One region of the Agarilytica rhodophyticola genome, then DNA from elsewhere that is predicted to be linked to it. Evidence: predicted binding sites of a transcription regulator. Region 1 holds the regulator's gene; each other region holds the start of a gene.

Region 1 (8,319 bases):
ATGATCTTTATCTCGATTATGAGACGGCAAAAGTTACCGTGGATAATATTCTTGAATCCTGCGATGACCTAGACTCAATTGCTGAGAAAATGCGAGGTTGAATTTATAAAATTCACTTTTTGACTAACCCGACATAATTATATGGCGGGTTAGCAGAACCCTTTCTAAATGCTATGTTTATTAGATCTTATAGCTCTATCAATTTTACAAATGTGTAATACCTTAGAAGCCATTTCATAACTACTGCACCTGCCAGTACGGCATTAAAATAGCTTTAAGATGCTCATTTACTTCATGTAAACGCCACTTTTTGAGTTGTTTTTACCTTATCATGCCTGCATTCGCGAGTGACGAAACAGCTTGTTGCCTTTTGTCCCCTAAGGTATAAAAATCAATTTTTATAATCTTATATTACTAAGGGCAAGTATTTTAAATAACTATTTAATATCACCCACACAATACAGTATGATTAGGTTATAGCAACTCAATTTGAGCTTAGGGCTTGTCGGCAAACCCAAGTTAACTTATCGATTTATAAATCAAAAGACTGTCACATACTGACCACGTAAATTAGTTGTAGAATGAAATTTTTGACGCCAGAATATACCTCCGAAGTTAATTTGCAGATTTAGAAGTAAGTTTAAGTATGGCTGATAGTGATAATAACTGGTTCAACAATTGGCCGGATGGCCTCATAGGCTTAGATAGAGAGAATCGCATCGTTGAGTTGTCGCCAATGGCACGTACTATTCTCGGCTGGACATTAGAAGAACTTGACGGACAAAATTTTCATACCGCTCTTTGCTCAGAGACTCATACGGCAAATCACACACAAGAAGAATGTGGTGTTATTTCTGCCAACCCGTCCTCCGAGACTGCATCAACACTTTGGTTACACCGAAATGGTCACGACGTTTCCATAGACTTTCGTAATATCCATGTTGGCTTTGGCCGAGCCAACCGTGTCATAAGTTTCGTCGACAACTCAACACGTTCACATACACGCGAAGAGTTAGAGAAGTTTTCTCAGTATGTTGAAAAAAGCCCCGCGCCAATGGCGGAATTTGTTATCGATGGGCAATTATTGTTTGGTAATACTGCGCTGCAGGAACTACTGCTGGAATACGGGTTCGACAGTAATGGGGATGCCTACGCTTTACCGCGTAATATCGATGAAGTTGCCAAAGGGTTACAAGCATCCGAGCAAGCCTACGATACACTTGAGCTAGAATTGGACAACCAGGTATTTCTTTGGCACTTTCACCTTTTGACCGCCAATGAGAACCCCACTCTAGTAGGTTACGCCTTCGATATTACAGCGCAAAAAATGGCAGAAACACTAGCGATACAGCAAAAAGCAAAAGCTCGTAAAGAGTTTTACGCAAAAATGGTGCATGAACTTCGCACGCCACTTAACGCTATCGTAGGCTTTTCAGATATTTTATTAGCACGCACAGAAGGCAAATTGTCTAACGAAGAATTAGAACAATTAAAACTTATAAAAAAGGCAGGGTGCCAACTCAACGAACTCGTCTCGGCAACATTGGATGTCACTAAAATAGAATCAGGCCGAATGAGCTTAAATATTAGTGATTTTGCCATTTCAGATCTCTGTGAAGAAACGAAAGAACAAGTTGCGAGTCTTGCGCAGGAGAAAAACTTATGCCTACGTTACACCAGCTCAACAGATTTACGAATATTCTCGGATAAAACTAAAGTTCGCCAAATTCTGATCAATCTTTTATCAAATGCTATTAAATATACCAATGAAGGTAGTGTTCATTTAGTCGCTAGTGAAAAAACGGATCTTGAGCTTGGCGAGTGTCTCAGCCTTTCAGTATCTGATACAGGTATAGGTATTCCGGCAGATCAAATACAAAAATTATTTCAGAGCTTTGAGCAAGTCGATGATGAAAGGACTATTGATATTGAAGGAACAGGGCTAGGTTTAGCTCTGGTCAATAACTTGGTAGAGTTGTTAGGCGGAAACATAAGTGTAACAAGTAATTATGGTATCGGTAGTACATTTGAAGTGCTCATTCCATTTATGAACACCTTACAACCACAATAAAAAGGCACTGAATAAGATGAAAAGGAAGAGTCAAATATAAATTCTTAAAATATTGATTCGAGTGCGCGAAAATTTTCTTTTATCAACTTACTCAGTAATGAGAATCAATTTAAATAATATGTTCCCGTAAGTTTTTACCTGCTTTAAAACTAACTTGTTTACTCGCTGCAATTTCAATTAAGTCTCCTGTTTTTGGATTGCGACCTTGCCTTGCTGCACGCTGTTTAACGTTAAAAGAACCAAAACCAATTAAATTTAAAGGCTCACCACGTGCTAGTGCATTTGTGATGTGCTCAAACACAGACGACACTGCATCATCAGCTTCACGCAAACTTAAATCCGCAATATCTGCAACCGCATTAACTAAATCAGCTTTTCGCATATTTCTCTCCTATCGCAAAATTATCTAAAAGGTGATCTCCCAGATTATTCGCAAAAAATAATAGGCTTAGCCCAAAATATACAAACAACCTTATTGGAAGGCACCTGTCGAGAAAAATGAGTACTTTACTTATTATTAGAACTCTGGATTTATCCCCAATAAGTCCTCCCTATAAATACAAGAATATTAATAGAGAAAACAATACAGATAAAATTTACCCAGCTCCTTTAGCCTAGCCAAAGTTTGAGGGTTTTGTACAAAAATCCCTTAAAAAAGTAAAAATGTTTTTCATTAGTGGTAGTTATAGCTGAAGCAATATAAATTGGCATAAAGAAAAGCGCGCTATTTTCGTGCTGAGTAAGGCGCTCATTGCCGCGCATAGTGGGCCTATGGGCAAAATGAGCAACGCCACACAGCGCTAAAATAGCCGGTTTTATAAGGTCAGTTTATAGTGCTTCAGCTATAGTGTATTCTTGCCCCTTTTTCGAGCCATAACATCTTATGAATAAAGAAAAATTGATCCAATATGGACAATTAATGCGCCTTGACCGGCCGATTGGAATTTATCTCGTTGCATGGCCAACACTCTGGGCACTGTGGCTAGCGGCGAAAGGGTTTCCCGATTGGGACGTACTGATCATCTTTCTATTGGGTGTAGTCGTAATGCGCTCGGCAGGATGCGTCATTAACGATTTTGCTGATCGTAAGATTGACAAGCATGTAGAACGAACAAAAAATCGCCCACTGACATCAGGTATTGTGAGTAGCAAAGAAGCCCTAGGTTTATTTGCCGTTTTATGTATAGTGGCATTTGCCTTGGTGCTCTTAACAAATACACTTACGGTAATGCTATCACTAGGCGCCTTAGCTTTGGCTAGTGCTTACCCATTTATGAAACGCTACACCCATCTGCCACAGGTCGTCCTCGGCGCAGCTTTCGCATGGGCTGTACCTATGTCTTTTACCGCTCAGACAGGAGAGCTGCAGCCGTCTATTTGGCTCATCTACACTACTGTTGTTCTATGGACTGTGATCTACGATACGTTTTACGCTATGGTGGATCGCAAGGATGATATTAAGCTTGGAGTCAAATCTACCGCCATTTTGCTTGGAGATTCGGATTTGATAGTCACCAAAGCTTTACAGGTGATCACTTTAATTGCCTTGTATATGATGGGTAGCCGATTTGAATTAGGCATTGTATACAAACTCAGCTTACTCGCTGTAGCTGCTCTCTTTGTTTACCAACAATATCTGATACGAGAGCGTAAGCCACAACTATGCTTTAAGGCATTTTTAAATAATAATTGGGTCGGTATGGCAGTGTTTGTAGGTATCGCTGGGGACTATGCGACTAAAACTTTGTAAGCCTTATAACCGGACTTAAAACCGAGGAACCTATCCTAAAAGCGCAAAAGAATCTATTCTTGTCATAAAACGGCAACAAAAGCTTTATTTAATGCGCATGTCGCTCACATTCAATTTCCCAGAGCTTGAGTCCAAAGGTTATGCCTAATGCCAGATAAGAGAATTTTGGTCGTAGACGATGAATCCCCTATTAGGGACATGCTGCGTGTTGCTTTAGAAATGGCTGAGTACCATGTGCTTGAGGCCGGTGATGCACAAGAAGCTCACAGCTTAATTATTGATAAAAAACCGGACTTGATACTCCTTGACTGGATGCTTCCAGGTACCAGCGGTATAGAGCTCGCTAGGAGGCTAAAACGCAACGAAGTCACACAAGATATCCCTATTATAATGCTGACAGCAAAAGGGGAAGAGGATAATAAAATCCAAGGTCTTGATGTCGGTGCCGACGATTATATTACCAAGCCATTTTCACCCAGAGAGCTAGTTGCACGTTTGAAAGCTGTGTTACGCCGAGCGGAATCACACAGTGCACAGGAACCCATTCAAATTGATGGTCTTTGCCTAGACCCCACTAGTCATAGAGTGACAATCAACACCATACCCATCAATATGGGTCCAACGGAATATCGTTTGCTAGAGTTTTTCCTCACCCATCAAGAGCGCGTCTATACCCGTAGCCAGCTGTTAGATCATGTATGGGGCGGCAATGTGTATGTCGAAGAGCGCACTGTCGATGTGCATATACGACGATTGCGTAAAGCGCTAAGCGTTCAAGGGCATGATAGATTTATTCAAACTGTACGTGGCGCTGGCTATCGGTTTTCGAATAAAATAGCACCTGCCCACAACTAAACTAGCGTTTCTCATACTATGAGTAGAGGTCTAAAGACTGAGCTTCGCTGGCTCGCTTTTGTCACCATCACCTCCTTCGTCATCGGCTTTTCATTCGATGCGGAATTCGTATGGCTATCAATAGCTCTGTTCCTATTTATTATATGGCTGCTCTATCGCACGGCCCAACTTGAAAGCTGGGCAGCGCAAGCCCGTCGTAGCGGCCCGCCGGGTGATGACTTCGGCGGCATATGGGGAGAAATTGCCGACGATATAAGACTTCTCTCAAGACGCTACGAAAAAGACAAAGTGCGCTTGCAAGCTGTTGTGACACGTGTACAGGAAATGACTTCCGCGTTGGCAGATGCGGTAATACTTGTCGATAGTCGCGCAAATATAGAGTGGTGGAATCGCTCCTCACAAGACCTATTCAACTTTCAAGATATCGATCGCGGCCACAAATTAGTCAATATTATCCGCAATCCACGTTTTATTAACTATTTTGAAACACAAAGCTATAGCTCTCCCCTCGAACTTGAGTCTCTTAGAAACGAAGGTCAACATTTAGAATTCCATGTCCATCCATTTGGCCAAGGAGAGCGCTTGATTGTTATCCGTGACGTTACTCGTGTTAATTTGTTGGAACAGATGCGTAAGGATTTCGTCAGTAATGTCTCCCACGAGCTGCGCACGCCTCTGACCGTCATAAAAGGCTATATAGAAACTCTCATCGATGCCCCAGACCTATCGAAAACACTGCGCAATGCCTTTAATCAAATGCTACAGCAGAGCGATAGGATGACAGCATTAGTGAATGACTTGATCACGCTAAGCCGTCTAGAAACTGATCAAACCGAGCTCAAACCAAAACCTGTTGCCTTATCGCCTCTATTAGAAACCATCGTATCCGATGCCCAAGCGTTGGGAGGGAAGATACATCATCAGATTACTCTGAGTGGCGATGCAGGGGTATCAATTTTGGGCAATAACCAAGAGCTTCACAGTGCCTTCTCAAATCTCACCTTTAACGCCGTTAAATACTCACCCGAGGGCGGTGGTATTGATATAAGTGTCACTCAAACTGAAGAGGCATGCATCGTTAGCGTCACCGACAGTGGCTTAGGCATTGACCCTAAGCATATCCCAAGGCTTACTGAACGTTTCTATCGGGTCGACGATAGCCGCTCAACCGCTCTAGGAGGTACAGGTCTGGGACTTGCGATTGTGAAACATGTTCTTGCCCGACATGACGCAGAGTTAAAAATCACCAGCCATCTCGGCAAAGGCAGTTCATTCAGTTGCTATTTTCCCATCGAGCGAATACTTCGAGAAAAAGTCGCTTAATACCTTTTTTAGTGTTAGCCACTATGAAAAGTACACCTGTTACCTCTAGATAGATTCAGGTAAGCTTCCACGACCATTTTCAAGAGTATGTGAGTTGTGGAAGTTAAGTTTCATCAATCAATCGCACAAATCGCGGCCCAAGATTGGGATGCACTTTGGCAAACAAAATACCCATTTACCCAGCACGCCTTTTTTAAGGCATTAGAAGAATCTAACAGTGTCGATACCGCCGGTAAGCAAAATACGGGATGGCAGCCAAAACATCTTAGTATCGAAGAAAATGGAAAAATCATCGCCGTAATGCCTCTGTTTGTAAAAGGGCACTCTTATGGTGAATACGTTTTTGATTGGTCCTGGGCCGACGCTTACCATCAAGCGGGTATCGAATATTACCCCAAGTTACTTAATGCTATTCCATTTACCCCGGCGACAGGCCCTCGTATAGGCTTTTCAAAGGATTTAAGTAACGAACAAAAACAGTCATGCAACACAGCAATAATCGAAGCGATTAAGAACTGTTTAAAAGAAGAAAATATGTCGGGCTTTCACAGCTTATTCCCACAAGATAATTCTACTTTTGAGCAAGCCCGTTTTACTGAACGCCAAGGTTATCAGTTCCATTGGTTTAATCAAGGCTTCAAAGATTTCGACGATTTCCTCAATAGTTTTAGTTCCAGAAAAAGGAAAAATTTAAAAAAGGAACGGCAAAAAGTTTTCTCTCAGGATCTCGATATTCGTATGCGTCATGCTGATGAGCTAACGACAGAAGAGTGGAACAAGTTCTATGCGCTCTACCATCGTACCTATCTTAAAAGGAGTGGCCGCACAGGTTATTTAGGTCCAGATTTTTTCCATCGACTCGGCCATGAATTTCCTCAACAAGTATTAGTATGTAGTGCCCACCATCAAAATAATATGATCGCCGCAGCCCTATATCTGCGCGACGAAGATACGCTTTACGGCCGCTACTGGGGTACTCAGATAGATCTCGATGGATTACACTTTGAGTGCTGCTATTACCAGGGTATTGAATATGCCATCCAACACCAATTAAAACGATTCGACCCAGGCGCCCAAGGTGAGCATAAAATTCAACGTGGCTTTACGCCGATTAAAACACGCTCTTACCACTGGCTCAGCCACCCGTCATTTAACGGTGCTATCAATGAATTCACTCAACAAGAAATACAACATATTAATGCTTATATAAAAGATACAAGAACGCTTATGCCATTTAAGGAGGGGGTTGAAACAGTAGAAGAGGATTATTTATTTACATTTTGATTTTAGAAAAAATTTTTAATCTAAAAACTCCAAAATAATTCAATGCTTATAAATTTCCCCTAAAAAAAACATGTTAACCAACTCTCCTATTTAAACCGCAAAGCTAGGGATAGCATATCATTTAAATTTACGTCGCAAAGACAAGATCTCACTTTCTATTTTTTTCTACATTCTTTTCTCAAAGACAATTCAACAAAAAATATCAGAAACTATTTAAACCGATATAAACCAAGCGATTTATTGTATACATTTTACTAATTAAAAATACTTACAGAACAATCCGGCATCCAAAGCCACTAATATTCGCAGCTTGTTAAAACTCAACATTGTATAAATGCAAATTAGTCCACCAAAGACTAATACTCAGGCCGGAAATACTATGGGTAATATTCCAAGTGCAGTTTACAACAGGATTTATGGCCAACCGTTACCAGCTCAAACGGGAAGTAGTGGTGCAAATTCCACAAATGCAGCTTCATCTAACAACAACCTAAGTTCAGTTGTTTCGCAAGCCCAAGCTAGACCACCAATTGTTATGTCGCCAAATGCAGTTGCACAGGAGCATTTGGCACAAGCACCAGAAACAGATAACTCACCAGTAGATATTTTGGGAAGCAAAAAAAACGCAACTCAAGAAGAGCTATTACAACAATTACTGATACAAAAGCAAAAACCATCCGCTAGCAGCTCAGCAGGAGTAGCCGTGGATGAGCCAGCCAACGATGATGTTTCGCAACAGATAAGCAGTAAAAGATCTAGAAAAAAGAAAAAAAATAGAAACAACGGTTCAACCAATATATCAAATAACAAACCAGCGGTAGACGATGATGGTTGGCAGCAAGTAGCCAGCCAAAAAGGATCGAAGAAAAGCAATATACCAAAGGAGAATAAGGCTACTGTCGCCCTAAATTTTAATAAATGGCAGGAAACGACAAAAACGCGTTTACCAACCAATGTAACTATCGGTGGCCTAAATGGTAAAGCAGGTACACAAGACCAACAAAGATTGCGTGATATAAGAGATAATGTTGCAATG
Region 2 (8,319 bases), 490 kb from region 1:
TCTGGCACTTCATGAATTTTTTTCGTCATTGAAGACCAGTAAATTTTATTATTCTGCAAATCTACTTCCCATGCACCAATCGACCCTAGCAAGCTCATCTGTTCAAGCATATCTTGTTGTTGTGCGAGCTTTAAAGAAGCAATTTTTTGATCGTTGATATCGGTAGCGACAAAAATAAACCCTTCTAATTTACTATGGTCATCAAGTAATGGGTTGCCACTGAGGCTTACCCAATAAGGTTGCCCATTCTTTCGATAATAAATAGTTTCTACATCAAATTGTTGTAGATGATTCATCGCGGATTTTATTTTTTCCGAAGCGTCAATTGGCGTTTGTGAACCGTGCAGAATCTGGTCAGGTGTTTTATTTTTAACATCTTCAAAACTGTAGCCAGATAGACGTGTAAAACCTTCGTTAATCCAATCGATTAATCCTTCGGTATTAGTAATGAGTATGCCATTGGTTGACTCACTGGCGATACGTGAAAGTCTTTTTAATTGCTGCTCAGCAATTTTTCTATCATTAATATCTATGCGAGTGCCCACCATCCGTTTGGGTTTACCGTCAGAGTGCCACTCTACTACTTGACCTGTATCGAGTACCCATATCCAGCTACCATTCTTATGCTGTACACGAGATTCAAAAAAGTAACGGTCGGTTTTTTTATTCCAATGTTCATACATTGCCTGGTCAGAGTATTTTCTGTCGTCGGGATGCATGAGTTGCATCCATGTATCAGTAGTTATCAGCCCTAATTCTGATAACTCATAGCCTATTAATTCAGCCCACTGTTCACTTAGTGATATTTCCTGGGTCTGTACAGACCAGTCCCAGGTTCCTGCTGCAGTACTATCCAGAATAAGTTCGATTTTTCGCGTATTTTCTAATAGAGTTTGTTCATATTCTCTTTTATTAGTTAACAAGTGATTGAATGCTTGAGCTAGCGTATTTATTTCATTATCTGTCTCCACTGACACTTCCTGCTTTTTTCCTCCATGGGCGATATCTAACATGGCGTCTCGCAAATTTAGTATGGGGCGGGTGATTTTTGAAATTAATATCTGAGTAAATATAATGACGGTGAAGATTGTTAACAGCTCTAACATAAGCGTCGTCATTGCAATAGAACTGAGTGCCTGCATGGCCTCATCTTCATCGATTTCGCTTACCAGGGCCCAATTAATATTCGCAATTTGGATAGTATTGATGATGCCAATTACTTGATTGCCTTGTGGGCCTTTATAATGGCTAGCGTCATTACTCATATTTTTACGCTCAGATGCTGGTAATCTGAGCCATTGCAAAATTGGTTTTGTAGTAATAGTTTGTTTTAATAGTTCCCCAGGACTATTTTTATAGGCGCTGCGAAGATAAGCATCATCGCCAACTAGGTAGTGAGTAAGGCTTGAGCCAGTATTGACAATTAATGCATTGATTATACGATCAAATCTAATTTGCATTACAAAAGTGCCAATAATCCCGCCATCGTTATGTATTTTGTCATCCACATGCATAGGCGCGACCATAAAACCCGTAATTTTGTTTTTGTCTTTCTCATATAGGGTTTTATTAGAAAATTGAATGCTATCTAATTCAATTGCTTGTTTTATGTTATCGGCAATCCCGATGTTGCCAATATCATCAATCAATAAATTAGCACCTAACTTGGGGCTTGGTAGCTCGCTATATAAAACGTTTCCATCGATGTCAATTAAATATAAATTCTCGATGTAATCGTATTGCTTTATAAGACGTTGTAGCTCACGATGAGGTGTTCGTACGATGCTACGCCATATATCCGTTTGTACAAATTCTATTGGTGTCAAATTACTTTGTTTTAAGCGGCTCTTTAGCTGCTGCAGCATAGCGCGGTTATTGTGGGAATCTGATTGGTTAATAATATCGAACATACGATATTCGAACCAATTTCTTACAAAGCGTGCGGCAAGCACAGATGTATTTCGCAATTTTTGATCAGCTAGATGATAAACATCTGATTTAGTCTGTTGGTAGCTTATTAGAGCAAATATGGTCAATGGCACTAGACTGAAAAATAAGAACCAAAACTTTAAAGTATTGGCAATAGATCCTGGCGCTTTTGATGTATTCACTTGCTTTGAGCTCAACTCTAATTAACCTCTATCTAACAAAAACCAGAACCAGTTAATTAATAAGCTTAGATAGTAAACTAAGGATTTGCCCTATAAATAATTGACAAGTGGTCAAGATGAAAAAAGCGACTGCTATAATTAAAATTCTTGACGCAAAGGATAGGTTTTAATGTGTTAATTTGTGCCTAGTCAATAATTTGGCACTATTAAAACGATATATATTAATATTTTCATATAACTGTAATCTAAAGTTAAAAAAACATTCTTCTTGCGTTCATTGAACGACAGTAGCCTGCCACACCAAACAATTCCCTTTGTGATAGCGAAATCAATAAATAGAGAGGCGAACATGGCTATATTAGGTCCGTTGAGTGAATCAATTCGCAAGACTTTGCTCGTTACCGTGCCAGTGCTAGCGCTGGCGGCGTGTAGCGGTGATGATGGAAGTAATGGTACTAACGGCACCAATGGTACTAATGGTACCAACGGTACTGACGGCACTAATGGAACTGACGGGGTGAGCGCTGCGATAAATGCAGCGGGTGTAGTACTCGACGGTCCTGTTATGGGAGGTAAAATATTTGTTTATACTGCCGCCCAAGTTGATGCAGCAGTGACTGCTGCTAATGCTGCGGCAGATCGTGCAGCTGAATTGGAAGCGCAAAACCCAATTGCGATGATTGATCGTAATCCGGCCGACGGCAATCTATTTAAAGTAGATATTCCTGCTCAGTACGCAGGCCAACCTATCTTCTTTGTGTTCGATAGTGCTGGTGCTCAAGATATGACATTTATGGACGAGCCTTTTGATATGGAATCTGTCGCTATGGCGAGCAGCGCTGGGACTAATCAAACTGTGAATATTACGCCACAGTCAACCATGATTGCTCAGCTGGTACGTAACTCTCTTGATCCTGACGGTGATGGCACTGTGATTGCCGATACAGAAATTGCTAGTCTAGTGACAAGTCTATCGGCTAATGTTGTTGCAACTACAGATGAGCTACCAGAGGGTTCTGACCCTATTTCTGGATTAGACACGGCATTGCTAGAAACAGCTGCTACTAGAGTTGGTCAATTTGTACGTGATGCTGATGCTTTACTTGGCTTGGATCGCGAACAAACACTTTTTGTTTTGGCTGCTGATGCTGCTGATGGTGTAATCGATGGTGTTGCGCCAGCAACGATCACATTAAGTACCGAGCAGACAACAGCTATTGCCAACATTGATAACATTGATGAAGTCATCGATGCGGGTGTTACGGATATTAGTGCAGATACTTCCGTTCGCAGTCCAGTTCACGCTGCAGATAAACATCTAAAATTAGCATCGGGTCTTAGTGCTGATTTCTTAACTCGCACCATTGGTCACCATGCGGATCAATTTGCTTGGTATCCAAGTGAAAATCCTACTCACCAAATTTGGTGTATCGAAAATGGTTCTGAAGTTATTAATAGCGACACTGGAAAAATGAATCCTGGTGTTCAGCGTGTTTCTCTTGCGGATGGTTCTGTTGAAACTATCATCCGTGGTATGGCTCGTTGTGACGGTTTACGTACTACGCCTTGGGGAACCATCCTTGCTACTGAAGAAACGGGTGATGGGGCTGCTTACGAAATTCTTAACCCACTAACGACTACCAACTTAACCATCACTAATCGCGGTGCAGCAGGGGAGGCAGCAACTATTGTCGATGCCGCTGGCGCTCCTTCAGATTTAGCCATCAAGCGCACAGCATTACCTACCATGGCTTGGGAAGGTCTGGTTGTTCTTGCTAACGGTGTTGTGATTGGCGGTGATGAGCTGCGTCCTGGTAGTTATGAATTAATGTTAGATAACGCAGGTCAAAGTGTAAGCTTTGGTGGTGTTACTGACGGCGGTGCAATTTTTAAATTTGTACCTAGTACTTTAAACACTGCCACTTCAATTAGTGCTCTTTCTGAGTCGCCTCTCGTCGCCGGTTCCACTTGGGCGATGCAAGTAAAATGTAGCAGCTCTCAATTTGGTCAAGGTTGTGAAGTGGGTGAAGCTGCTTGGGTATCCGTAAACCCTGCTACTGCACGTACAGATGCAAACATCGCTGGCGCAACGGGTTACTATCGTCCAGAAGATATGCATATCGATCCAACTTATAGCAATGTCGACAACGCTAACGCCATTCGCTTTTGCTGGGCTAATACTGGTAATCGAGGTGCTCAACACTGGGGTGAGGTTATGTGCGGTATCGATACTGACCCAGCTGAGGCCGATGGAGACTTTACTGATCACGATGTCACTATCTATCGTTTTATCGAAGGTGACAGCGAATTAAATGCACCAGACAACCTAGCGTTCCAACCTAATACTGGTATTTTGTATGTAGTTGAAGATAACGCTCACGGTGATATTTGGGCGTGTTTGCCAGATGGCGACGACCAAGGTCTGACGTCGGATGGTTGTGTGCGTATTTTATCATTAAATGACACTTCCGCTGAGCCTTCAGGTTTTGGTTTTAATAACGAGGGTACAGAAGCATGGGTTTCTATTCAGCATTCGCGTGATGACGCCTTCGATTTAGTCGACGACTTCCGCACAGACGACATCGTGCATATTACAGGCTTTGCGACTCCTACAGAAACTGCTGGTAATCGAACCACTATGGCTGGTGCAGATTCCATGAATGTTTATGGCTTCGGCGCTCCTTTAATTGCGTCTAACGCGGACACCATTGACCGTGAAGGTGAGATCGAAGGCATTGTTGGTATCGATACTTCTCCTGCTAATGCTTTTGGTAATGGTGGCGATGCTTCTGCTTACCTTGATTTAGCTGATGGCCTAAGCGCAACTTTCCTTACACGTACCGCTTCTGAGTGGTGGGATCAACACAGCTTTTATCCTGCTGGTAATAACCCAACTCATATGATTGGCTGTATTGAAGAATCTCGCGGTTTAGTTGACGATGGCACTGCCAATAAATTTAAGCCAAGTGTACAGCGTGTTAACCTTAGTGACGGAACTATCGAAACTATTTTGCGCGGTATGACTCGTTGTGATGGTATTCGCACAACTCCTTGGGGCACAATCCTAGCGACTGAAGAAGCGGGTGATGGTGCAACCTATGAGATCCTAAATCCATTAACGACCACCAACGTAGTGGTGGCAAATCGTGGTGGTCCAGGTGAGGCCGCCTTAATTGTACAAGGTGATAACAATGGTGTATTCACTGGGACAGAAGCGGCTCCTACTTCACCTGATGCTACTAACCTTGTGATCAAGCGTACAGCACTTGCTACTATGGCTTGGGAAGGTTTAATCGTACTTGACAGTGGTGTGGTTGTCGGCGGTGATGAACTGCGTCCTGGTTCATACGAGCAATACTTCTTACCCAATGGTCGTCGTGTTGATGACAACAGTGATGGTTCTGAATTGCTTATTAACCGAGATACTAACGGTGGTGCAATCTTCAAATTTATTCCTAGTACGCCACGCACTGCTAGCACAACAATTAGCGATTTAGCTGACTCTCCTCTGGTTAGCGGTAGCACTTATGCGATGCAAGTAAGTTGCCGTGACAGTCGCCAACAAGCAGGTCAAGGTTGTGAAGTTGGTAACGCTGCTTGGCTTGAAATCGACCCTAACAATGCGCGTGTTGATGCTAATGATAAAGGCGCTACCGGTTACTACCGTCCTGAAGACTTACATCTTGACCCAAGTTATGTTGCCGCTGCGCCAACGCCAGACGCTGTTCGTTTCTGCTGGGCAAATACCGGTAACCCAAGTGTTGAAAACGGTGGTGAAATTATTTGTGGTGTTGATGCCAACCCTCTAATGGCAACTGCTGATGAGCGTACTGTTGTTGTTAACCGTTTTGTTGAAGGTGATGGCGACTTTGCTGCGCCTGATAACGTTGCTTTCCAACCAGGTACAGGTGTGCTTTATGTTATTGAAGACCGCAGCGATGGTGATGTTTGGGCTTGTTTGCCAGATGGCGCTGACCGCGATATTAAAACTGACGGTTGTGTGAAAATGCTTTCCATCGCTGTACAAGGTGCAGAGCCAACAGGTTTTGCTTTCACTCCAGACGGCAATACAGCGTATGTTTCAATCCAGCACGCAGGTGGTAGTGTCTTGTTTGATGGTAACGACTCCGATGACTTGATCCGTATTACTGGCTTCAACACGACTTTAGCTAACCAGTCATTTGGTGTTGATTTTGAAGCAGCCTTGCATTCAAACTCAGTGGCCTTGTTTGGTTTCGAAGGTCCATTGGCTGCATCATCTACTGTTGGTGATCAATAAGCTTTTTGATTTAAAAATGGGCGGGTCAAGGTTTTACTTGCTCATTCTTTAACTCTCTATAATTTTTAACTCTCAATAAAAAGTTGTCGAGTCAATTAAAAAATGGATTGCTTGGTCAATCCATTTTTTTTTGCCTTGTGTTTTTCTCTACATACTATTTTAAATGTCACTTAAATCTAGTTAAAATGTTGTTTTAACGTTATTTAAAACAAATACCTTTCTTTTTCGTTTGTCATTTTTTCGTCACTTTCCGTTGTTAAAATTCGACAGAATATTTAATTCTAATAAATAGGCGTGAGAATGAATCGTATTTGTTCATTACTTGTTAATTACTCTGCATCAATTTGTATTACTCTTTCGTTAATTGCTTGCGGCAAAAATGAGTCATCTACAACATCAAATATTGTGGAAGATACTAAACCTAAATCTTCTACTACAGTTACCAATACGAAAAATGTCTCAGCGGAAAAAAATATTGACCAGGCGACGCAAAATAAAATTCAGCAAGAAAAAGATGCGAAGTTTGTAAAAGCTGTGCTCAGCTCTTCTTCTAGTAGTCAATCAAGACTATATAATGTCGAGGCAGTCATCCCATCTCAGTGCTACACCAAGACGGAAGGGAAAAATAACCCTTGCCTTACATGCCATCAATTTACTTTTGCTAACGAAGGCCGTGCCAACCGCATGGACGATGGCGATTTACAGGGTGACTACGGTTTCTCTGACGTAGGTGTAAAGAATCACTGGAAAAATCTATTTGAAGATAGGACGGAGCGTATAGCCGCCATTCCCGATGACGAAATTTTAGAATATATTAACCAGGATAATTACTCAGCATTGGCGCCAAGTCTTGTTGCGCGTGGCTGGAATGGGTGGGTTCCCGATCTTGCTGATTTGCAATTAGGAGCGCAAGCATTTGACGAAAATGGATTTGCAAAAGATGGTAGTGGTTGGGTTGCTTTTAACTATATGCCACTACCCAGTACATTTTGGCCCACTAACGGTTCTACTGACGATGTGATGATTCGGCTCCCTGAAAAGTTTAGAACAACAGCAGCAGGAAAATATGATCGCAATATCTATGTTTTAAACTTAACTGTTGTTGAAGCGGCGATTAAAAATTTTAGAACCCTTAGTATTCCGACAATGAATGAGGTCGCTTTGGGTTTTGATATCGATGGTGATAATAAACTGGAAAATGCCGTTAGTGAAATGCGTCGGCCCACGCGTTATTTCGGTGCTGCTGCAGATGAGAAAGTATCAACGTTCTTATATCCAGTGGGTACTTCTTTTCTTCATACGGTGAGATATATCGGTGTTAATGATAAAGGTGATATTTATGTGCCAAAGCGAATGAAAGAAGTTCGCTACATGGTGAAAACTGAATTTCATGAAAAATCCATGCTCGGCAATTTTTATGCAGAAGAGCAACGTGACAAAATGGAAGGTAATTTACCTCGCTATCCTACCCTTGGTGATAAGGGGCTTAATAATAAATTTGGCTGGCATCTTATTGGATTTATTGAAAATGCCGACGGACACTTGCGCCAACAAGTCTATGAGGAAAATTTATTTTGCATGGGGTGTCATACCACCATTGGTTCTACAATAGATCAAACTTTTGCATTTGCCAGAAAAGTCGACGGTGCAGCGGGTTGGGGGTATATCAACTTGCGAGGTATGCAAGATGTACCTGTTTATGGGGAAACCATGGGAGGTATCGCTTCATACTTACAGAAAGTAGGTGGCGGTAATGAATTCAGAGGCAACGATGAATTACAAGAAAAATACTTTCCAAACGGTAAATTGGATTTAGCAGCGGTTAACAAAGCAAAAGACGTGTACGAACTCATTATGCCTTCGCGCAGACGGGCTCTTGATCTTAACAAGGCGTATCGAACAATTGTGCAAGACCAAGACTTTATCTTT
Region 3 (8,319 bases), 730 kb from region 1:
GCACATCCGTTAGGAATAATTCTTGATGCTGCATTTCGTGATGTAAGCCGATTGTAACTAACGCCTCCACCTCTTCTGCTCGATCAGTGAGCACTTCGCGCATATGAGCATCCACATGCTGACGATAATTAAGCACCTCATCCAAGCTTGGGCGTGTGAGTAAACCCCGTTGAGGCCTAGCATGACGCGCACCAACAGTATCGTAATAAGAATTAAACAAATAACAGTAGTCTTGATTAAACCACTGAAACTGCGACATGAATTTTTGTAGGATGAAGGTCTCAAAAAACCATGAGGTATGGGCAAGATGCCATTTACCAGGGCTTGCATCAGGCATCGATTGCACAGTTAAATCTTCTGCACTAAGACCTTTGGTAAGGGCTACTGTCTGCTGACGAACCTGGTTGTAATAATCTAACAAGCGATCATGAACCACCATATCCCCCTATTGTTAGAGTTATAAGTTAGCAAGCCAGTATTATGGTTGCCATCGAGTACTTTAAAGGTACTGCTATTTATTTGGTGGATAACATTATCGCCTGAATAAAATAATATTGTTGGGCGTGTTGCATTCATGCAACACGCCAAGCCAATTATAGGCAATATCTGTAAGAAAATTCAAAAGAATGCGCACATTTATTAAATTTTTATCGAACATATACCCTATAAAGCAACTTAGGTGACATTATAATAGTGAGCCTAAGTCAATCAGTTGAGTTTCGCCGCTATTATCGTCAACACCATCGTTATCGTTGATAATATAAACCTTACCATCGGCGGTTACTGCTGAACCCTCCACTTTTTCATAAATTAAACCACCCGGTGCGCGCAGGTCCGCCATTAGGTCTCTCACTAATGTTTTGCTAATCGTACTGTTTGCAACTGCAGCAGAAAGATCAACGCTGTAAAGACGTTTAATTGCCGCATCTGGACCACCTTGATTATCGCGCTCGATAAGAAGAAACTCCCCACTACCGATAGATGTTAGATCAGATAAGCCAACCCAACCGCCATTCTGTGATTCAACTGCATCTAGAGGATAAAACACAAAACTCCAGGTCATATTTGTTAAGTCATAAATGCCAATGCGTGGATTAGCCTCACTTCCCCAGGCACGCTGGAATGCCACATATAACTTGTTATCGTACTCAGCAACCCCTTCAAAACCGAAACGCAGCTGCATATCATTAACACCGCTTGGAAGAGAGATAACATTCTCGATAACACCATTGGCATCAGTTTTGAAGATAAAGTTTAACGAGTTAATTGGACGGTTGCTGTCATTGACTGTACCACTGCCTTCAGATGCAATCCAAAAACCACCATCCGCAGCTTTAGCAATACCTTCCGCATCAATATTGACTGTTTTGTCTTCATTAATCATCAGTTGCAAATCAGCTTCATCAAAAACATTAACACGACTGGCATCGTCATCATTCACTGAAGCGTCGACTAAGTTTGCTGCCGGATATGTAGCGAATACATCATTACTATCACTGATTCGAGTTTCTCTGGTAATACGCGCTGCAGCATGCTCATCTTTTGCTGTTTGAATAGTAAAAATACGCGTGGACTTGAAGAAACTATCTTCAATACTGTAGAGGGTATTATTAACTAACGGATCGGCAGCAAGCCCTGACATTGCCCCCCAAGGAATGGGCGAGCCGTCTTCTCTATCAGTCGAGTACAAAGTAGGATAAGAAGCTGGTGTATGATCGTAGCGGTAAATATTGATGGCAGAGCGCAGCTTATCGCCACGGTTATCTTCTTCGCTGGCAACCACCAGTAAATTTCTCGCGGGGATTGCAAGCCCGCCTTCAGGTGCAGCAGCAGCAGGTAGTACTTGTTTGTATCGTGGCTTTGAGGGATCAGCTACGTCATAGACTAAGACTAAACTCGAGCGCTCTGAATTAACAAATAGATAGCGATCGTTGCCATAAATACCTACTTCAACATTTTCAGGCTCGTTACCTTTATTTCCCGAACGCTTATCAGGATAATGACCTAGGCGTGCCGTTAAATGATCAATGCTCTCTGCGGCCGTCCACACAACATCACCCTGAGTATTAAAGATTGTAAAACCACGGCTACCTCCATTTAGATCTCCTTCATCAGCTGTTGCAAAGTATTCATTATTAATCCACGCGACACCGTCTGGTTCACGTAACACATTATCTTGGTTTTCTGATTGATCAATAAATAAAGGCGAGCCTTCTGTCAAATCAACAGCAACTAAATCTGCTGAACCTGCAGGAAAATTGTTTACGATTTCACCGTTAACAAGGTTTACTAAAATGATGTGGTTGTTTTCCTGTAATGTTACAACGGCAACATTATTCTGATTAATATCAACATATTCAGGTTCTGGATCAGCAGCATATAAGTCTGCCACACCGGTTAAATCCACCATACGAGTTGACCAATTAGCTGGATTTGCATCGGCAGTATCCACAATGACAAAACTCCCAGCGGGTAACTGAGGGGGAGCGCCATCATCCAAATCTTCGTCGCGTTCATTTTCGATAACAACCGCCGCAAATTGGCCATCAGGACTAACGGCAACCGAATCTGGTTGGCCACCTAAATCTAGACTGCGCACAATCGTCTGATTAGTAATATCAACCACATCAAGTTGGCCCGAAACATTGATAAAGTCGGTGGATGTATTCACTCCTACCAAAGCGTAAGCGCCTTTGACGGCAACAGATGTAGGTTCACCGGATAAATTGAGAGTTCCCGCAGCCAAAGGCTGAGAAATATCGCGAATATTGACAAAACCCAGCTGATTTTCCGGGCTATCGGTATATATCAAACTCATACCATCGCTACTAGCGGCAATAATTTCAGCGGCTGTCTCAGTGTCGGTATCGCAATCAGTATCAATCTGTGAGCACACTAAAAAAGACGAAACACGGTTAAAGTTTTGCCTTTCATTAAGCACCGTTGGCGCACAAATATGAGAAGTATCGTTAATTTCATCGGCATCTAAGACGCTATTATTATTAGCATCTAGCCCCGAATCTATCCTAGTTCCACCTTGAAAGCACTGGGAATCCCCTTGGTTGACAGGAGTTTGCGTGATTAAGCTTTGTCGGCCATCCATACCTGCTGGGCCTTGCACCCCCGCACTGCCATCGTCCCCATCGCAGCCAGCAAGCGTGACAAACGCAGATAACATTGCTGTAGATATTATTGTTTTACTGTAAATAAACACTGTTTTCGCCCCATATCATATAATTTAAAGCGCTATTTTGAGGAGAATAAATGACAGTTATATGAACGCCACTTGATTATAATAAGACCAACAACTAAGGCCTAAGCGATCACAACGACGGATGATTATGCAAGCGCTTAAGGTACTCGTATAAGGGTTTCTAAAAATAGTGGTTTCTAAATAGTAGGTCGCAGATAGCTAGCTGTAAGTAATTACGTTATAGAAACATTTAACACTGCTTTAGCTACTTCTTATTCACTCAAATGATCAAGAATACAGAACCATTTAATACTGCTTCGTTAAAAGGCCACACTTATGGAAAAGTAATACTTACGATGATATTTAAAAAAGTAATATTGTAAAAAACCTAAGATTATTCACAGGCCAACAACTACTAATCCGGAATATAGCAACACTAGATAAATAGTACATACCTATTCAGCATCTTAAAGTATATACATCTTGATATAATACTTTTACACGACATAGATACATAAAAGCGTGCTAAAAGCAAAAATTTTAGTAAGCACTTTTATTTAAAAAATATAAACTTTTATCTATCGTGCGCTTAAACATAGGTATAAAAATCGCCTATGAATAAAGTATTCAGCATTAATAGAATCGTTTTCTTGGAAACCCCTTTAAATGTTTTTAGCTGTCTGAACATCTAAGTAAGTCCTAAATTAACAAGAGTACTAAAAATAATAACTTTATAGGTTCAAGTTTGCTGTCTTAAACCACGTCGCTCAATCAAGTTAAACATCCCGCTTTATCTGTGTGATGTTTGTAATTCAACCTGCGAATTACGCAGGGAGGCATAATTATGAAAAAAAACTATTTGTCCCAATGCATTACTAGCGCTACTGCAAGTATGATATCCGCAACACTGATGGCTTCACCGGTGTTTGCTCAATCATCAGATAATAATGCGTCTTCAGTGGAAGAGGTTATTGTCACAATAAACCGTCGCGAACAATCTTTACAAAACTTTGCTGGAACAGCGCAAGCATTTAGTCAAGATGATTTAGCAAAAGCGGGAGTCGGGGCAGACTTTCAAAGTTTACAAGCGGTGGTTCCCGGTTTACAAATATCCTTTAATGAAGGCTTCCAAGAAATTTATATTCGTGGCATTGGCACTCAAGCAAATGGCCCGTCTTCAGACCAGCCAACTGCGGTTCACTATAATGGTGCCTACATCCCCAAAACTCGCGGTTTAGGTCCGGTGATGTTTGATCTGGAAAGAATTGAAGTGAATCAAGGACCGCAAGGAACTTTGCGTGGCCGTAATGCCACAGCAGGCTCAATTAATATTTTACCTAAGTTACCGGAGCTCGATAACCTTGGAGGAAAGTTTACTTTAGGTGTAGGTAATTACGACAGTCAAGAAATTGAAGCGGCTCTTAACATTCCATTAAACGATACTGTAGCAACACGATTTGCTTACTTTGCAAGAGAACACGATGACTACTATTCCAATGCAGGTTTGGGCGAAGGCCCTGATAATGTACAGGGAACTGGCTCAGAAGATGAAGAAGCTTTACGTTGGTCATTGCTTTGGGAAACAGAACTTTTTTCGGGTAATTTTGTTTATGATCATATGACGATGGGGGGCTCTGGCTTTCCAGGTCAGTTTGGTGGCCAACTCTTTAGCACAGGCCAAACTATTGATGACTTGGATGATCCATGGAATCAATTTTTTCAAACTCAAGGCCGTGTCGATAATGTTATCGACTCATTTGTGCTAACACTCAATTTTGATTTCGGCTTAGTCGGTGCCGAATTAATTGGTAGTTATCGTGAATTTGAAGGGTTAACAGTTAATCCAAGACGACCCTTCCAATATGGTTTTGCCACAGATCAAATTCAAAACGTTGATGATATTATTAATGTCGGTCGATGGGCTAACGATAATTACAATACCAACTGGATTTCTGACATCAACGAAACATCTACTGTTGAGTTACGGTTTTTCTCTAACGATGATGAGAGCGCTTTATACTGGACTGCCGGTATATTTATATCAGATGAGTCTGCAGATGAATTTAGATGGGATACTTCAGATAGAGCAACAGGCTTAACGAACTTAGGGGGACCGGATCTTACTAACGCCGATGCAGAATCATTTTCTGTTTATGCCGATGCGACTTACGAATTAACAGATACCTTTCGAGTTAAGGGTGGTGTACGTTATACCGATGAGGAAAAAACTTTTGATTGGTGGGAAGCACAAGTCAATATTGGTAACCTGGCCGATATTACTGACTTAGATGGCGACGGTAACATCAGCGAAGTCTACAATGATTTAGACTCGTCATTTTTACGTCTAAGTACACCAGGCTTTGACTTGGTTCGTGCAGGAGATCAAACGCTAAGCGATCCTCGCGCAGCAGGTTTAAATGCAAACGATTTTGTTAATTCCTTCGTAAGCCGCTTTGGAGGGCGCGATACCTGGGGAGATATTCTCGCTGCCCACGCGGCGGCTGGCACACCATTAGATGTTGCCAGCGGTGTTATATCCACAACTTTTACCTCACCTTCCGGTAGTGGGATTTTTAACGGCGTATACGAAGACGATTACATAAATTGGCGTCTTGGTTTTGAGTGGGACTCTGATCGCGCAGGTCTTGTCTATGGAACCGTTTCTACAGGGACAAGAGCCGGTGGCGTAAATACTCCAGTATTTAATGCAGCTGGAGAGCCATTGGCACAAACGTTTGATCCAGAAGAGCTCACCGCATTTGAATTAGGGTCAAAAAATACTTTTGATTTTAATAATATGTCGATGACACTTAATCTTGCCGCGTTCTATTACCAATATGACGATCAAGTATTTCAAGTTGGAGTCGCGGGTGATGGCGGATTTGATCCAAATGCAACGAATGTTGCGGCTAATCTTCAGCAAGTCAGTGTCAATGTAGGTAAGTCTGAAATTATAGGTCTAACAATTGATGGCTCATTGGATATGCCGGCAGGCTTTAACTTAGGCTGGAACATCCTATTAAACGAAGCGGAAATTAAAGAAGGCACAACGCTTGATGGACGTCAAACTACCCAGACAATAGATATTAATGGCGTACCAACGCAAGTTGGTGCACCTAATATCGATGTGTCGGGTAATCCTCTAATTAACGCTTCAGATGTAACGGCCGTTATTAATTTCGGTCAAGATATTAATGTAGGTTGGGGCAGCGTCGACTGGACACTTACCGCATCTTATCGCAGTAGTTTCCACGCGACTCCTTTTGCCAATCGTGGTTACAACAACTTAGGCGAAGAAATTCCACTTGAGCAAATGATCACTTGCTGTGGTTCTGCCAGCGCAGACGCTTTTGGCGATGGACGATTTTTCAATGATGAGGTGGATGCGACACTTATATGGAACGCAAGTGCAGGTACAAACTTTGGCGATAATGGTCAGTACAGACTTGAAGCATATGTACAAAATTTAACAGAAGAAGGATATGCTCAAAAACAAATCATTAATCATTTTGTAAACATCGCATTTATCAATACCCCACGAACTGCTGGTATTCGATTTAAAACTGAGTTTTAATATACATTCTCCTCCGGTCTAGAAACTGGAGTTTAACCGCGAGAGGTATTTGCGAAGCTTCTCGCGGTTTTTTTGCTCAGTAGACTTTCTTGTAGAGTCGTTTAAAACAAGCTCTTTAAAATGGGGATTTAAAACGCCCCATTTAAACACTCCATTAAAACGAAAGTTTAAGCCCTACCCTAAGGGACGAAGTGTCACCAAAATCATAGTCTCCATCAATGTAAGCAAAGTTCATTTGTATCAGTTCAGTAAATGGAATTTCGACGTTGATTCGCCAATAAAAATCTTCACCGTCAATTTCTCGGGAGTCTTCCTCACCGGGATTAAAAAGGCGTCCTTCGTCGAAATCGATAGTGTAAGAATTAAAACCCACAGCAGGCACAATACGAAAATGCTCTGATATATGCAAAGCGTAACCTGCTGTGAAACCAAACTCGCGTAAGTCGTAGTGATCAAAGGTTTCAAAGAAACTATCGTTTGACGAAAAAGAATGGCTAGCGCCAACAAAGAAATTACTATCAAACTTATAGCCTGCAACGAAGCCGACTGCTCCGCCTAAAACCTCCGTATCAAACCCTGGTAATACAACGTCTGGTTTGAACTTAATTTCAGTTCTTCCTACTTCAGGCATAATAAAGGCTTCGCCAGCCATAGTTTGCTGACACAATAAAGGCGCACTACTTACCATTAGCGGTAATAAAAATCTTTTTACAAACATGATTTAACTCTCTAAATTAAAAACAACCCTACGTACTTGGTAGCTATTAACAGCGCCACCGATAAAACGCGGATCAAATTGACCTGTTCTTACTTTTCGTACATTTAAGGTAGTAGAACAAATACCTTGAAGATTACTCTGATCCAGAGTTCCAGCGCCAATAACAAACATCCCCGTGTCATTATCGATGGTAGAAGTATATTCATAAAAACTTCCATTAGGGCAACTGAGATTAGCTGCGATTTCAACGGAAGACTCACTATCTGTATTGTCCCACTCGACCATAATATCATCACGACTGCGACTAAAACGACTATTAACCGATGGAGAAACAACACTGAAAGGCTCAGCGAGATCAACAAAAGAATCGGTCGCATTACGACTATCGTCTCTTAAAAAAGAAATACGAAATCGTGAAGAGGTATTGGGTAGCTCAGCGGAATATGAATCACCGAAATCACTAAGAATAACGCGATCAAATAAAAACAGAAACGATAGACGGTAGGACTCTCGCTCAGTTCTACGCTCTTCAAAGCGCACTTGAGTATCGCTTAGCGCTTTAACGCCGTCAAAAACATTGTCAGATAAATCTATCTGGCTGATATCTTCTCCAGTTGACAGCCAAAGCTGGTCTCCGTCTACTAAACGTACAAAGCTCTCTCGTTGATTGTTCTGTGTAGGGGGAACCCCCTTAGTCAATTGCGCTTCAACAAAAACCTCGTCATTACCATCCGAGACCACTTGAAACGTAGCATATATTTGCCCAGTGCTAACAGTGTCCGACAAAACGTTATTATCATCATCGTCATCACATCCTGCTAGCGTTAATGAGCA

The links. The regulator PhoB, encoded in region 1, activates phosphate uptake and scavenging genes when phosphate is short. The targets are predictions, from matches to a motif close to TGTCATAAANNTGTAACA.
Region 2: a site for PhoB is predicted at 2,340-2,357, ahead of BVC89_RS03600 (alkaline phosphatase PhoX). Genes of this name have one in related genera too.
Region 3: a site for PhoB is predicted at 3,264-3,281, ahead of BVC89_RS04665 (esterase-like activity of phytase family protein). Genes of this name have one in related genera too.

Annotation. Positions count from the first base shown of each region.
Region 1 covers NZ_CP020038.1:356,627-364,945, reverse strand. The annotation lists gene BVC89_RS01570 (aminoacyl-tRNA deacylase and HDOD domain-containing protein) at 1-101, shown strand, start outside; gene BVC89_RS01565 (PAS domain-containing sensor histidine kinase) at 647-2,071, shown strand; gene BVC89_RS01560 (HU family DNA-binding protein) at 2,181-2,453, opposite strand; gene ubiA (4-hydroxybenzoate octaprenyltransferase) at 2,955-3,821, shown strand; gene phoB (phosphate regulon transcriptional regulator PhoB) at 3,969-4,676, shown strand; gene phoR (phosphate regulon sensor histidine kinase PhoR) at 4,695-5,999, shown strand; gene BVC89_RS01540 (GNAT family N-acetyltransferase) at 6,096-7,283, shown strand; gene BVC89_RS01535 (deaminase domain-containing protein) at 7,663-8,319, shown strand, end outside.
Region 2 covers NZ_CP020038.1:842,546-850,864, forward strand. The annotation lists gene BVC89_RS03595 (response regulator) at 1-2,111, opposite strand, end outside; gene BVC89_RS03600 (alkaline phosphatase PhoX) at 2,461-6,390, shown strand; gene BVC89_RS03605 (hypothetical protein) at 6,691-8,319, shown strand, end outside.
Region 3 covers NZ_CP020038.1:1,085,892-1,094,210, reverse strand. The annotation lists gene egtB (ergothioneine biosynthesis protein EgtB) at 1-439, opposite strand, end outside; gene BVC89_RS04665 (esterase-like activity of phytase family protein) at 686-3,214, opposite strand; gene BVC89_RS04660 (TonB-dependent receptor) at 4,038-6,767, shown strand; gene BVC89_RS04655 (outer membrane beta-barrel protein) at 6,922-7,485, opposite strand; gene BVC89_RS04650 (hypothetical protein) at 7,489-8,319, opposite strand, start outside.